3 regions of the Klebsiella oxytoca genome follow, and region 3 is predicted to be linked to each of the others. Evidence: predicted binding sites of a transcription regulator. Region 3 holds the regulator's gene; each other region holds the start of a gene.
The links. Region 3 encodes CRP, which controls carbon source genes, mostly activating them, when cyclic AMP is high. Its sites were predicted from a motif close to ATGTGANNNNNNTCACAT; they were not measured.
Positions count from the first base shown of each region.

Region 1: udp (uridine phosphorylase) is a predicted target of CRP. The motif match lies at 2,657-2,674, and genes of this name have one in related genera.
Region 2: garD (galactarate dehydratase) is a predicted target of CRP. The motif match lies at 2,219-2,236, and genes of this name have one in related genera.

Region 1 covers NZ_CP046115.1:235,607-240,276, reverse strand. The annotation lists gene ubiE (bifunctional demethylmenaquinone methyltransferase/2-methoxy-6-polyprenyl-1,4-benzoquinol methylase UbiE) at 1-114, opposite strand, end outside; gene rmuC (DNA recombination protein RmuC) at 185-1,633, opposite strand; gene udp (uridine phosphorylase) at 1,772-2,533, opposite strand; gene GJ746_RS01120 (dienelactone hydrolase family protein) at 2,801-3,613, shown strand; gene GJ746_RS01115 (transporter substrate-binding domain-containing protein) at 3,617-4,306, opposite strand; gene metE (5-methyltetrahydropteroyltriglutamate--homocysteine S-methyltransferase) at 4,460-4,670, opposite strand, start outside.
Region 2 covers NZ_CP046115.1:4,781,728-4,786,397, forward strand. The annotation lists gene garR (2-hydroxy-3-oxopropionate reductase) at 1-619, opposite strand, end outside; gene garL (2-dehydro-3-deoxyglucarate aldolase) at 839-1,618, opposite strand; partial or broken gene GJ746_RS25680 (hypothetical protein) at 1,647-1,742, opposite strand; gene garD (galactarate dehydratase) at 2,341-3,912, shown strand; gene GJ746_RS22290 (DeoR family transcriptional regulator) at 3,959-4,670, opposite strand, start outside.
Region 3 covers NZ_CP046115.1:4,964,677-4,969,346, forward strand. The annotation lists gene GJ746_RS23295 (phosphoribulokinase) at 1-753, shown strand, start outside; gene GJ746_RS23300 (OsmC family protein) at 800-1,204, opposite strand; gene crp (cAMP-activated global transcriptional regulator CRP) at 1,509-2,141, shown strand; gene GJ746_RS23310 (YccS/YhfK family putative transporter) at 2,193-4,271, shown strand; gene argD (bifunctional acetylornithine/succinyldiaminopimelate transaminase) at 4,261-4,670, opposite strand, start outside.

The DNA.
Region 1 (4,670 bases), 670 kb from region 3:
TACGTCATATTTTGCGGCCACAGAATGAAATACATGCGCCACCATGTCAGCCTTCTGCTCTTTGGCGACAGTCTGAAAGCCAAAATGCGTCGTTTCTTGTGAATCCTCAACCATCTCAATGCCTGCTTGCTTATCAAGAAAATGTTCGTTGAGTGTAACAGGTTTAGCGCACTTCCCATACGCTTCAACGCGGTTGAGGGCGGTTGTCATACGCGGTAGTCGCCGCGCTATCGGACGAAAAACCGTTATCTTCTGGTTGGTTATCATCGTTCGCAAGCAAGTATTCCTCATCCTGTGCCGTTGCCTGTTCAACCAGGTCAGGATTAATTCCACGTTTAACCTCTACGCCGAGGCCGCGGAACGATTCCGCCTGTACCAGCAGATTACCGCGCCCGGAGACGAGCTTTTTCATTGCCTGACGGTAATTATCCTGAGCTTTATCGAGGCCCTGACCAATAGCGGACATATCGTCGACAAACAAACGCATCTTGTCGTACAGCCGCCCCGCTCTTTCGGCAATTTTTTGCGCGTTACGGCTCTGGTGCTCATAGCGCCAGAGATTGGCGATAGTTCGCAGCGCCACCAGCAGCGTGGTCGGACTCACCAGCATGATGTTGTTCTTCAACGCTTCGCTAATTAGCTCCGGCTGACGATCGATGGCCAGCAGAAAAGCCGGCTCTACCGGAATAAACATCAAAACGTAGTCCAGCGAGCGTAAGCCCGGTAGCTGCTGATAGTCTTTACGCCCCAGCAAACGCATATGGTTGCGCACGGAAGCAATATGCTCCTGCAGCGCCGCTTCACAGGTGTAGTCATCATCTGCGTTGAAGTAACGCTCATAAGCTACCAGGGTCATCTTGGCATCGATAACTACATCTTTCCCCTGCGGTAAACGGACAATCACATCAGGCTGCATCCGCGAACGGTTTTCCGTTTCAATGCTCACCTGGGTTTGATACTCATGGCCCTCCCGCAGCCCTGATGCTTCCAGTACGCGGGTCAACACCACCTCGCCCCAGTTGCCCTGGGTTTTGTTATCGCCTTTGAGCGCGCGGGTCAGATTTAGCGCTTCCTGGGCCATCTGCGCATTTAGCTGCTGAAGATTGCGGATTTCATGGGCCAGAGTATGGCGCTCACGCGCTTCCTGGCCAAAGCTATCCTGTACCTGGCGGCGAAAGCCATCCAGCTGCTCGCGAAGCGGCGTCAGCAGCCCGTGCAGGCTCTGGCGGTTCTGCTCGTCCACCCGGCGATTACTGTGCTCAAAAATACGGTTTGCCAGGTTCTCAAACTGCTCGCTAAGCCGCTGTTCGCTGTTAACCATCTGGCGGATTTTATCTTCAGCGTGCAGCTGAGTGGATTCAAGACGGGTGGTCACTTCGCGGAGATCGGCTTCCAGCGAGGCGTTAATATCGCGCAGACTGCGCAGCTCGTTGTTGAGCAGTTCACACTCTTCGCGCCAGTGGGACTCCTGTACCAGGCGTTGGCGGGTGGCGCTCAGCTCAATATCCAGTTCGCGCCGCTCTTCGATGAGATCGGCGCGAATTTGATCGGCATGCGCTTTAGTTGCCAGCCAGCCGACGATCAGACCTATGGCCAGCGCCACAACGGCACTTATAACAATTGAGATATCCACAACGCCCCCTGCGGCAACGACTTACGGCACAAAATAGAATTGTGCTGTACAAACGTCCAGTTGGAAAGGGTTTTCCTGCGAGGCGCTACGCAAAAAAGAAGGGCCGGAGAATCCGACCCTTATACGAAGAGAGAATAATTACAGCAGGCGGCGCGCCGCTTCCACGACGATTTTCACCGCGTGGCTTTCGGTTTGCTTCATGGTTTCCGCGTTCGGAATTTCCTGCTGGGTACGGTTTACAATAACCCCGGCAACCATACCGGCGCGCAGGCCCTGGCTGGCGCACATGGTCAGCAGGGTGGCGGATTCCATTTCATAGTTCATCACGCCCATCGACTGCCACTCTTCCATTGAACCTTTAAAGCGCCTAACCACGCGACCGGAGAAAGTGTCGTAACGTTCCTGGCCCGGATAGAAGGTGTCAGAAGAAGCGGTAACGCCGATATGGGTGGTAGCGCCGATAGATTTCGCCGCTTCAACCAGCGCGGTTGTACATTCAAAATCAGCCACCGCCGGGAACTCCATTGGCGCAAAGTGCAGACTGGCGCCGTCAAGGCGAACCGATGCCGTCGTCACCAGTACATCGCCAACATTAATGTGCGGTTGAATAGCGCCGGTGGTACCAATACGCAGGAAGGTACGGATGCCCAGCTGGGCCAGCTCTTCCACGGCGATAGAAGTCGATGGGCCGCCGATACCGGTAGAGCAGACAATCACTGCTTTACCATCCAGCTCAGCGCGCCAGGTAGTGAATTCTCGATGAGATGCCAGTTTAACCGGCTTATCCATCAGCGCGGCGATCTTTTCCACACGCTCCGGATCGCCAGGGACGATAGCCAGCGTAGCCCCTTGTAAATCGTTTTTGGTGAGGCCGAGATGAAAAACATCAGACTTGGACATAAGAAACTCCTCTGTGGGTCGAATTGTCAGCAGAAGCAAAACGGTACTTTACAGAAGCTGTCGCCTTTATTTTGTGACTACAGTCACCATGAATGAAACTCATTGCAATGACTTTCCATTAAATAGTGATAAAAATCACATTAATAAGTTAAATCGCCGAACTCTGAACAAAAGATAGCCTGTTTCGGGCACTGTGTTTTGTTAACGTCCTGTCCAGAGCAGCTATAGTTATTGCTGCGCTAATACATTAAGGGTACGGAGAATACCATGACGACAATTAAGCAAACCGGCTTCGCACCTGCAGCCACGCCGCACGCCTCAACTGCCGTTCACACATCAGATGAGAACATCATCTCCGGAGAGACATCAATCCCCTCTCAGGGAGATAACATGCCGGCATTTCATGCCCGTCCGGGCAACGTTGACGGACCTCTGCCGGTGGTTATCGTAGTCCAGGAAATTTTCGGCGTGCATGAACATATTCGCGACATATGCCGCCGTCTGGCGAAGGAGGGATATCTGGCTGTCGCGCCAGAGCTGTACTTCCGCCAGGGCGATCCTAATGATTACAGCGACATTCCTTCCCTGTTCCAGGGACTGGTCAAAACAGTGCCAGACTCTCAGGTCCTGGCCGACCTCGATCATGTCGCCAGCTGGGCCGCCCGACACGGCGGTGATGCCCATCGCCTGCTCATTACCGGCTTCTGCTGGGGTGGACGTATTACCTGGCTCTACGCCGCGCACAATCCGCAGCTAAAAGCGGCTGTCGCCTGGTACGGCAGGCTGGTTGGTGAAAAAACGCTGAATTCACCCAAGCATCCGGTCGACATTGCCGTCGATCTGAACGCGCCAGTGTTAGGGCTTTATGGCGCAAAAGATGACAGTATTCCACAGGACACAATAGAAACCATGCGCCAGGCGCTGCGTGCGGCCAACGCCACGGCGGAAATCGTGGTCTATCCCCAGGCCGACCACGCCTTTAACGCTGACTATCGCGCCAGCTATCATGAAGAATCGGCGAAAGACGGCTGGCAGCGAATGCTGGCGTGGTTTGCCCAGTATGGCGGTAAGCGCGGCTAAAGATCAGCTATTGCCGAGATGGCGGCTGACCATCCCGGCAATAGTCCCGTCCGCTATCCATGAAGACAGGTAGCGGCAAATAAACTCATAGTGCTGCGGCGCGTTGCGCGGCACGCATACCGCCTGTTGTATCTGGCTGAAGCTGTCGGGCAGAACGCGAAACTGCGGATTTTCCTGCGCCGCTTTCTCCAGAGGCTGGCGAATGCCGGCAGCCATATCGCCTTCGCCGTTGATGAATGCCTGAATAGCTTCCTGAGAGGTAGCGTACTGGCGCATCGTCGCATGTTTTAGCGTGCGAATCAGATACAGCTCGTAGGCCGCACCTTTACCAACGTTAATCACTACACCCTCCCGATCCATCTCCTGAACCGACTGGATCTTGCTGGCTTTTTTAACCATCAGCGAACTTTCGATAGTGATGTAGGGCGGCGTGAAGCGAAGCTTATCTTCCCGCGCCGGGTCGATAGCCAGAAAAGCGATATCCCATTGATCCCGTAACGCCGCATCAACCACCTGCCCGGCAGTCGGCCAGGTGACAAATCGTGCCTCACGTTGACTCTCTGCCGCCAGCTTGTTCGCCAGCTCAACGGTTATCCCTCCCGGAGAGCCATCCGGCAGAAGTGTCGCGAGAACCGGGTTGCCCAGGTTAATGGCAAAACGCAAATATCCCTTTCGATCGTTATATTTAGTCATCATTTACCTCCGAAGAGCGACATTCGCCCGATTCAGGAAACGCTTAACTGTAGCTAAAGAGATCCTTCCTGGGCAAACTCAAGACACAGGATCGCGACTTGTTGGTTAGACGTTCTTAATGCTCTTCTGTTTACCCCTTCCCACCACTCTCCATCAGGCCTGGCGTAGGTTCTGCGCAGCTTTGACCATATTGGCCAGCGCGGCGCGGGTTTCCGGCCAGCCGCGCGTTTTCAGACCGCAGTCCGGGTTTACCCACAGGCGCTCTGCCGGAATACGCTGCGCGGCCTTCTTCAGCAACGCTTCTATCCACTCGACGCTCGGGACGTTTGGCGAATGAATATCGTACACTCCCGGCCCGATTTCA
Region 2 (4,670 bases), 180 kb from region 3:
TGGCTTGATACACCAGATCCGGATTCACGCCCGCTTTAGTCGCCAGCGTTAACGCTTCGGACATCGCCGCAATGTTCAGCGCAACAATCACCTGGTTAGCCAGCTTGGTCACGTTGCCTGCGCCAATCTCGCCGGTATGCACCACGGAACCCGCCATCGCTTTCAGCAAATCGTAATATTTGTCGAAAATTGCTTTATCGCCGCCAACCATGACCGACAGAGTACCGTCGATGGCCTTCGGTTCGCCGCCGCTGACCGGCGCATCCAGCATATCCACGCCTTTCGCTTTTAGCGCTTCGCTGATTTCACGACTCGCCAGCGGCGCGATGGAGCTCATGTCGATCAATACGGTGCCTGGCTTCGCACCTTCAATGATGCCGCCTTCGCCCAGCGCCACCTCTTTCACGTGCGGAGAGTTTGGCAGCATGGTGATGATCACATCACACTGTTCAGCAATCGCTTTCGCTGAAGCGGCGGTTTCAGCACCTGCGGCAACCACTTCGGCAATGGCTTCCGGATTACGGTCCGCAACCACCAACGAGTAACCTGCCTTGAGGAGGTTTTTACTCATTGGTTTACCCATGATGCCAAGGCCAATAAAACCAACTTTCATTGTCATGTCTTTATCTCTCTAGTTTCGGTGGTGGTAATACCCTTCACCTTTCAAGCTGCCTCTTCGTTGGCGGCAAATACTCGGCCCATCCATAGGCCTCGCCCTTACGGGCCGCCGCAAGCGGCGTTCAAATCTGTTCCAGACAGATTTGTCGCTCACCCCAGTCACTTACTCATGTAAGCTCCTGGGGATTCGCTTAGTTGCCACCTTGATGCAGCTCGAAATTTATTGGGTAGATTTCTTAAAGGAGTCAGCCAGCTTCTGCGTGGCAGAACGGAAAACGCCCAGGTCGCTGCCGACAGCGACAAAGGTCGCGCCCCATTCCAGATAACGGCGCGCATCGGCTTCAACCGGCGCCAGAATACCGCTCGGCTTACCGTGCTTTTTCGCGCTGGCAAAAATATGCTGAATAGCTTTCTGTACTTCCGGATGGGAGGCATTGCCCAGATGACCCAGCGCTGCGGCCAGATCGCTTGGGCCGACAAAAATACCGTCAACGCCGGGAGTGGCGGCAATCGCGTCAACGTTATCTACGCCCTGTTGGCTTTCAATTTGTACCAGGATGGTGATGTTTTTGTTCGACTGGGCGAAGTAGTCCGGCACGGTACCGAACATATTGGCGCGATGCGATACGGAAACGCCGCGGATACCTTCAGGCGGATAGCGGGTTGAGGCAACGGCGTTAATCGCCTGCTCTTCCGTTTCCACAAACGGGATCAGGAAGTTATAAAAACCGATATCCAGCAGGCGCTTAATGATGACCGGTTCGTTGGTCGGCACGCGCACGACCGGCGCGCTGGTGCTGCCTTTGAGCGCCATCAGCTGCGGGATAAAGGTCGAAATGTCGTTTGGCGCATGCTCGCCGTCCAGTACCAGCCAGTCAAAACCAGCCAGACCTAAAACTTCGGTGCTAATCGGGCTGGCCAGCGCGGACCAGCAGCCAATCTGTACCTGATGCGCCGCCAGGGCGGCCTTGAATTTGTTCGGGAAGATATCGTTATTCATCGTTTATACCTTGTCACTTAACCGTTAATTATTTCTGCAGTTCCCTACGTTTGATGTCACCGACAATAAACAGATAGCAAACCATCGCTAGCAGAACCGCCCATCCGACGAAAACCAGTCCTGCGGGAGCGTATACACAAAACCTGGCAGGAGATGTACCCCACAGACACCGCGCTTATCTGCGGCTCTTTAACGATGTCCGCATCCGCAACAGAGAACATGACCCGATTTACGGAGCCGAGGGTGGTAACAATAAAGGGAGACAACAGAATTAAATATCCGGTTGACACAATTATTTTCTTCTCTATTGTTGAATACACTATCCATTAATTATTCCCCGGCAACCTGAAACCTTCTGTTATTTATTTTTGATGCTACGTGTAATTATTTAATGGTTCCTGTTTCAGTCGTATCGATTAACCCATACTGCATATTGCAAGCATGACTCAGTATAATCAGCTCCCGGCCATTGAACACTGTGCAAAAAAACCATAAAAAAGTAATAAAAAATCATTATTACTGTGCAGATGCCACAATCAGTGGGCGCTGATCCACAGTTCCAGTGATTTCCCCCCTTGCCGAGTTTCCTCTCGCAGCAATGGGTGATTAAGATCACATTTTCAAATTCAAACACCTGACATCCTTTATTCAGAAAATCTTCCCACCAGAAATTGAATAAACGTTTTATTTATTATTCGCACCTTGCTGGAGAATACTGAACAATGGCTAGCATTGAAATTAGACAAGAATCGCCAACGGCGTTTTATATAAAAGTAGACGATACGGATAACGTAGCGATAATTGTTAACGACCAGGGTTTAAAGGCCGGAACGCGTTTTCCTGATGGCCTCACGCTGGTTGAACATATCCCGCAAGGGCACAAAGTTGCGCTGGTTGATATTCCCGCACACGGTGAAATCATCCGTTATGGCGAAGTGATTGGCTACGCGGTGCGCGATATCCCACAGGGCAGCTGGATTGACGAATCGCTGGTGGAACTACCTGAGGCACCGCCGCTGCATACCCTACCGCTGGCGACAAAAGTCCCGGCGCCGCTGCCGCCGCTGGAAGGCTATACCTTCGAAGGGTATCGCAACGCCGACGGTAGCGTTGGTACGAAAAACCTGCTCGGCATTAGCACCAGCGTGCACTGCGTGGCGGGAGTCGTCGATTACGTGGTGAAAATTATCGAACGCGATCTGCTGCCGAAGTATCCCAACGTCGACGGCGTCGTAGGTCTGAACCACCTTTATGGCTGCGGCGTGGCGATTAACGCGCCGGCGGCGGTCGTTCCTATCCGCACCATTCACAACCTGGCGCTCAATCCAAACTTCGGCGGCGAAGTGATGGTAATTGGCCTTGGCTGCGAAAAACTGCAGCCGGAGCGACTGCTGGAAGGCACCGACGATGCGCAAAGCATTCCGCCAGATAGCGCCAGCATCGTCAGCCTGCAGGATGAAAAGCACGTCGGTTTTAAATCGATGGTTGATGACATTCTGCAGGTCGCCGAACGCCATCTGGAGAAGTTGAACCAGCGTCAGCGTGAAACCTGTCCCGCTTCCGAGCTGGTCGTTGGCATGCAGTGCGGCGGCAGCGATGCCTTTTCTGGCGTAACCGCCAACCCGGCGGTGGGCTACGCGTCCGATCTGCTGGTGCGCTGCGGAGCCACCGTTATGTTCTCCGAAGTCACCGAAGTTCGCGATGCGATCCATCTTCTGACGCCGCGCGCCATTAACGAAGAGGTGGGTAAACGCCTGCTGGAAGAGATGGCCTGGTATGATAACTATCTCGATATGGGCAAAACCGACCGCAGCGCTAACCCTTCTCCGGGCAACAAGAAAGGCGGCCTGGCAAACGTCGTAGAAAAAGCGCTGGGCTCTATCGCCAAGTCCGGGAAGAGCGCGATTGCCGAGGTACTCTCACCGGGACAGCGCCCAACCAAACGCGGCCTGATTTACGCCGCGACTCCGGCGAGCGACTTTGTCTGCGGTACTCAGCAGGTGGCTTCCGGGATCACCGTACAGGTCTTTACCACCGGTCGCGGTACGCCGTATGGACTGGTCGCCGTACCGGTCATTAAAATGGCGACGCGTACCGAACTGGCAAACCGCTGGTATGACTTAATGGACATCAATGCGGGAACCATTGCGACCGGAGAAGAAACGATCGAAGACGTGGGTCTGAAGCTGTTTGAGTTTATTCTTGATGTCGCCAGCGGCCGTAAGAAGACCTTTTCAGATCAATGGGGCCTGCACAACCAGCTGGCGGTGTTTAACCCAGCGCCGGTAACCTGAAAATCTTTCGTCGACATGCCGGAGCAACGCCCCGGCATTGCAAGATTTACGCGCTCACCAGAATCACTTCAACGCCGTTTTTACGCAGCCCTTCAAGGCTTTCCGCCGGGATACCATCATCGACGATGATGGTATCAATCCGCTGGGTGTCGACAATCTTATGCAGGCTGGAACGGTTAAACTTCGTCGAGTCGGTGACCACGATAATTCGTTCCGCTACTTCACACATCCGGCGATTAAGTCTGGCCTCATCTTCATTATGGGTGCTGACGCCCCGCTCCAGATCGATCGCATCAACCCCGAGAAACAGCATATCAAAGTGGTAATTTTGCAAAGACTGTTCGGCCTGATCGCCATAGAAAGACAGCGACTGGCGGCGTAAATGCCCGCCGGTCATCAGCAACTCGACGCCCTCTGCCTCCAGCAACGCATTCGCCACATTCATCCCATTGGTCATCGCAATAACGTCAGTATGCTCACGCAGAAGACGGGCAATCTCATAGGTCGTGGTACCGGAATCGAGGATAACGCGATGGCCCGATTCGATCAGCGCAACGGCGGCTCCGGCAATACGCCGTTTTACCGCCGTATTCAGCGAGCTTTTATCTTCAACTGAGGGCTCTACGCCTGGCATATTGCTGTCGCAGATCAACGCGCCACCATAAGCCCGAACGGCGATCCCCTGCTTTTCGAGGAAAGCCAGATCGTTACGGATTGTCACTGTGGAAACGCCGAACAATTCAGAAAGATCGTTCACC
Region 3 (4,670 bases):
GAAGGCGATAGCTTTCACCGCTACACCCGTCCGGAAATGGACATGGCGATCCGTAAAACACGCGATCAGGGTAAACATATCAGCTACTTTGGCCCCGAGGCCAACGACTTCGGCCTGCTGGAACAGACCTTTGCGGAATATGGGCTCAGCGGCAAAGGTCAGTCGCGCAAGTATTTACATACCTATGATGAAGCCGTGCCGTGGAATCAGGTTCCAGGAACCTTCACGCCCTGGCAGCCGCTGCCCGAACCAACTGACGTTCTGTTTTATGAAGGGCTGCACGGCGGCGTGGTTACGCCTCAGCATAATGTCGCTAACCATGTTGACCTGCTGGTCGGCGTGGTGCCGATCGTCAATCTTGAGTGGATCCAGAAGCTTATCCGCGACACCAGCGAACGCGGGCACTCTCGTGAGGCGGTGATGGATTCCGTCGTCCGCTCAATGGAAGATTACATCAACTTTATCACCCCGCAGTTTTCGCGCACCCATCTCAACTTCCAGCGTGTACCGACGGTGGATACGTCCAACCCGTTTGCGGCTAAAGCCATCCCTTCGCTGGATGAAAGCTTTGTCGTCATTCACTTTCGGAATCTGAAAAATATCGATTTCCCCTGGCTGCTGGCGATGCTGCAGGGTTCATTTATCTCACATATGAATACGCTGGTGGTTCCGGGCGGAAAAATGGGACTGGCGATGGAGCTTATTATGGCGCCGCTGGTCGAACGGCTGATGGAAGGCAGAAAAATTAGCTAAGAAGCCAATCCCGGCAGCACGATTGCACTGCCGGGGTCCGGTCGCTTTACCCTTCGATGACTTCATAAGAGTGGGTAATGTTTACCGCTTTCTCCAGCATCAGCGCCACCGAGCAATATTTTTCCGCCGACAGGTCGACAGCGCGGGAAACGGCTGCATCTTTCAGCTCTTTACCGGTCACAATAAAATGCAGGTTGATATGGGTAAACAGACGCGGCGCTTCTTCGCGACGCTCAGAAGTCAGCTTAACTTCGCAGTTGGTAACGTTATGCCGACCCTTCTGCAAAATGGACACGACATCAATCGCGCTGCATCCGCCCGCCGCCATTAGCACCATTTCCATTGGGCTCGGCGCTTTATCCCCGGAATTGCCGTCCATCAGAATCTGGTGACCGGAAGCCGACTCACCGATGAAGGTTAACCCTTCAACCCACTTCACTCGCGCTTGCATAAATTTAACTCCAGGTCTGTAATTTTCCTGACAGATTACGCGCACATAACATTTCTCGCAACGGAAGGCGACCTGGGTCATGCTGAAGCGAGACACCAGGAGACATGCAGCGAAAGCTATGCTAAAACAGTCTTGATGCTACAGTAATACATTGATGTACTGCATGTATGCAGAGGAGTTCACATTACAGGCTGCAGAAAACTTTCAGCCGGATTCCCAGGTACAGGGATTCAATACGATTGCATGCCCGGATGCCGTGTTGTGTCGGCACCCGGAGATAGCTTATAACAGAGGATAACCGCGCATGGTGCTTGGCAAACCGCAAACAGACCCTACCCTTGAATGGTTCTTGTCTCATTGCCACATTCATAAGTACCCATCAAAGAGCACGCTGATCCACCAGGGTGAGAAAGCAGAAACGTTGTACTACATCGTTAAAGGCTCCGTGGCTGTACTCATCAAGGATGAAGAAGGTAAAGAGATGATCCTCTCTTACCTCAACCAGGGCGATTTCATCGGTGAATTAGGCCTGTTTGAAGAAGGTCAGGAGCGTAGCGCCTGGGTACGTGCGAAAACCGCATGTGAAGTGGCCGAGATCTCCTACAAAAAATTCCGTCAGCTGATCCAGGTAAACCCGGATATCCTGATGCGTCTATCTTCGCAAATGGCACGCCGTCTGCAGGTTACATCTGAGAAAGTGGGCAACCTTGCCTTCCTCGACGTTACCGGTCGTATCGCTCAGACGCTGCTGAATCTGGCAAAACAGCCGGATGCGATGACCCACCCGGACGGTATGCAAATTAAAATTACTCGTCAGGAAATCGGTCAGATCGTCGGATGCTCTCGCGAGACCGTGGGTCGTATTCTGAAAATGCTGGAAGATCAAAACCTGATCTCCGCGCACGGTAAAACTATCGTCGTCTACGGTACCCGTTAAGTCGGTAAAACGGCGTATTGCCAGACAATACGCCGTTTTTGTTTTCTCCCCATGTGGCGCAGGCTGATTTACCACCCTGAAGTCAACTATGCACTGCGGCAAACGCTGGTGTTGTGTCTGCCGGTCGCCATTGGTCTTCTGTTTGGCCATTTACAGCAGGGGCTTCTGTTTTCTCTTGTTCCCGCCTGCTGCAACATTGCCGGGCTGGATACGCCGCATAAACGTTTCTTCAAACGTCTGATTATCGGCGGCTGCCTGTTTGCTGGCTGTAGCCTGATTGTCCAGCTCCTCCTGCTGCGTGAAATCCCGCTGCCGATTATTCTCACGGGCCTCGCGCTTATCCTCGGCGTCACTGCCGAAATCAGCCCGCTGCATGCCAGGCTGCTGCCAGCCTCGCTTATCGCGGCTATCTTTACTCTGAGTCTCGCAGGCAATATGCCGGTCTGGGAGCCGCTGCTGATCTATGCCCTCGGCACCCTGTGGTATGGCGTTTTTAACTGGTTCTGGTTTTGGCTATGGCGCGAACAGCCGCTGCGCGAGTCCCTGAGCCTGCTTTACCGGGAATTAGCCAACTACTGCGAGGCTAAATACAGTCTGCTTACCCAGCATACGGACCCCACCACATCTCTGCCCCCGCTGCTTAATCGCCAACAAAAGGTGGTGGATCTGATTACCCAGTGCTATCAGCAGATGCATATGCTGGCGGCCAATCAGCGCAGCGATCACAAACGCCTGCTGCGCGCTTTCCAGGTCGGGCTGGACCTGCAGGAGCATATTTCCGTCAGCCTTCATCAGCCGGAAGAGGTACAGAAGCTGGTGGAACGCAGCCACGCTGAAGCGGTGATCCGCTGGAGCGCACAAACCGTTGCCGCCCGCCTGCGGGAACTGGCGGACGATCTGCTCTACCATCGCTATCCTCGGCGCTTTCAGATGGATAAGCAGATCGGTGCGCTGGAAAAAATCGCTTCGCAGCATCCGGATAATCCTGTCGGGCAGTTTTGCGCCTGGCACTTCAGCCGTATTGCCCGGGTTCTGCGCACCCAGCGCCCGCTTTACGCGCGGAATCTGATGGCGGATAAAACCCGCCGTCTGCCGCTGCTGCCGGCGTTGAAAAACTATCTGTCGTTTAAATCACCGGCGTTACGTAACGCCGCTCGGATCAGCGTTATGTTGAGCGCAGCCAGCCTGATGGGCAGCGCGCTGCACCTGCCAAAACCCTACTGGATCCTGATGACGGTGCTATTCGTGACGCAAAACGGCTACGGCGCGACGCGGGTACGCATTGTCCACCGGGCTGCCGGGACGATAGCTGGATTGTTAATAGCCGGACTGACGCTGCACTTTCACGTCCCTGAAGGCTATACGCTGACCGCGATGCTGTTCATTACGCTGTTAAGCTATCTGATTATTCGCAAACATTACGGCTGGGCAATGGTCGGATTTACGGTCACCGCGGTTTATACCCTGCAGTTGCTCACCCTGAACGGCGAGCAGTTCATCATCGCCAGACTGATTGATACCCTGATTGGTTGTTTGATCGCCTTCGGTGGAATGGTCTGGCTATGGCCGCAGTGGCAAAGCGGCCTGCTGCGCAAAAATGCTCACGATGCGCTGGAAGCCGATCAGGAGGCCATCAGGCTTATTCTTAGCGACGACCATCAGGCACCGGCGCTGGCCTATCAGCGAATGCTCGTCAATCAGGCGCACAACGCGCTGTTCAACTCGCTGAATCAGGCGATGCAGGAGCCCGGCTTTAACTCGCACTATCTGGAAGATATGAAGCTGTGGGTGACGCATAGCCAGTTTATTGTCGAGCATATCAATGCCATGACTACTCTGGCGCGTGAGCACAATATGCTGACGCCGGCTCTGGCGCAGCGTTATCTGGAGTCCTGCGAAATTGCGCTACAGCGCTGTCAGCAGCGGCTGGATACCGACGGGCCGGGCAGCGCAGGAGATGTGAATATTATGGAAGCGCAGGATGCCGAGGTTCCTCGCGGCCCGCTCAGCACAATGGAGCAGCATTTGCAGCGCATCCTCGGACACCTGAACACCATGCACACCATTTCATCGGTGGCATGGCGTCAGCGTCCACATCATGGTATCTGGCTACGCGCGACTAAGCGCTAAGCACGCTTTCAACCGCCCGGGCAAAGCGCGCCATACCTTCAGCAATATCGCTGTCATCAATTACCAGAGAAGGCACAAAACGCATCACATCCGGCCCCGCATTGAGGACCATCACGCCCGCTTCCGCAGCCGCATACAGGAAATCACGCGCCCGCCCATGGTACTGCGGCTTCAGTTCGGCGCCGATAAGCAGGCCCATTCCACGAATATCGCTGAACAGATCGAACCGCGCGTCAATCTGCTGAAGGTGCTGAACAAACAGTTCGCGCTTCGCCGTGACGCCATCCAGCACTTCCGGAGTGTTAATCAGATCGAACGCTACCCCACCGATCGCGCAGGCCAGCGGATTACCGCCGTAGGTCGAACCATGAGATCCGGCGTGGAAAGCACTGGCGATTT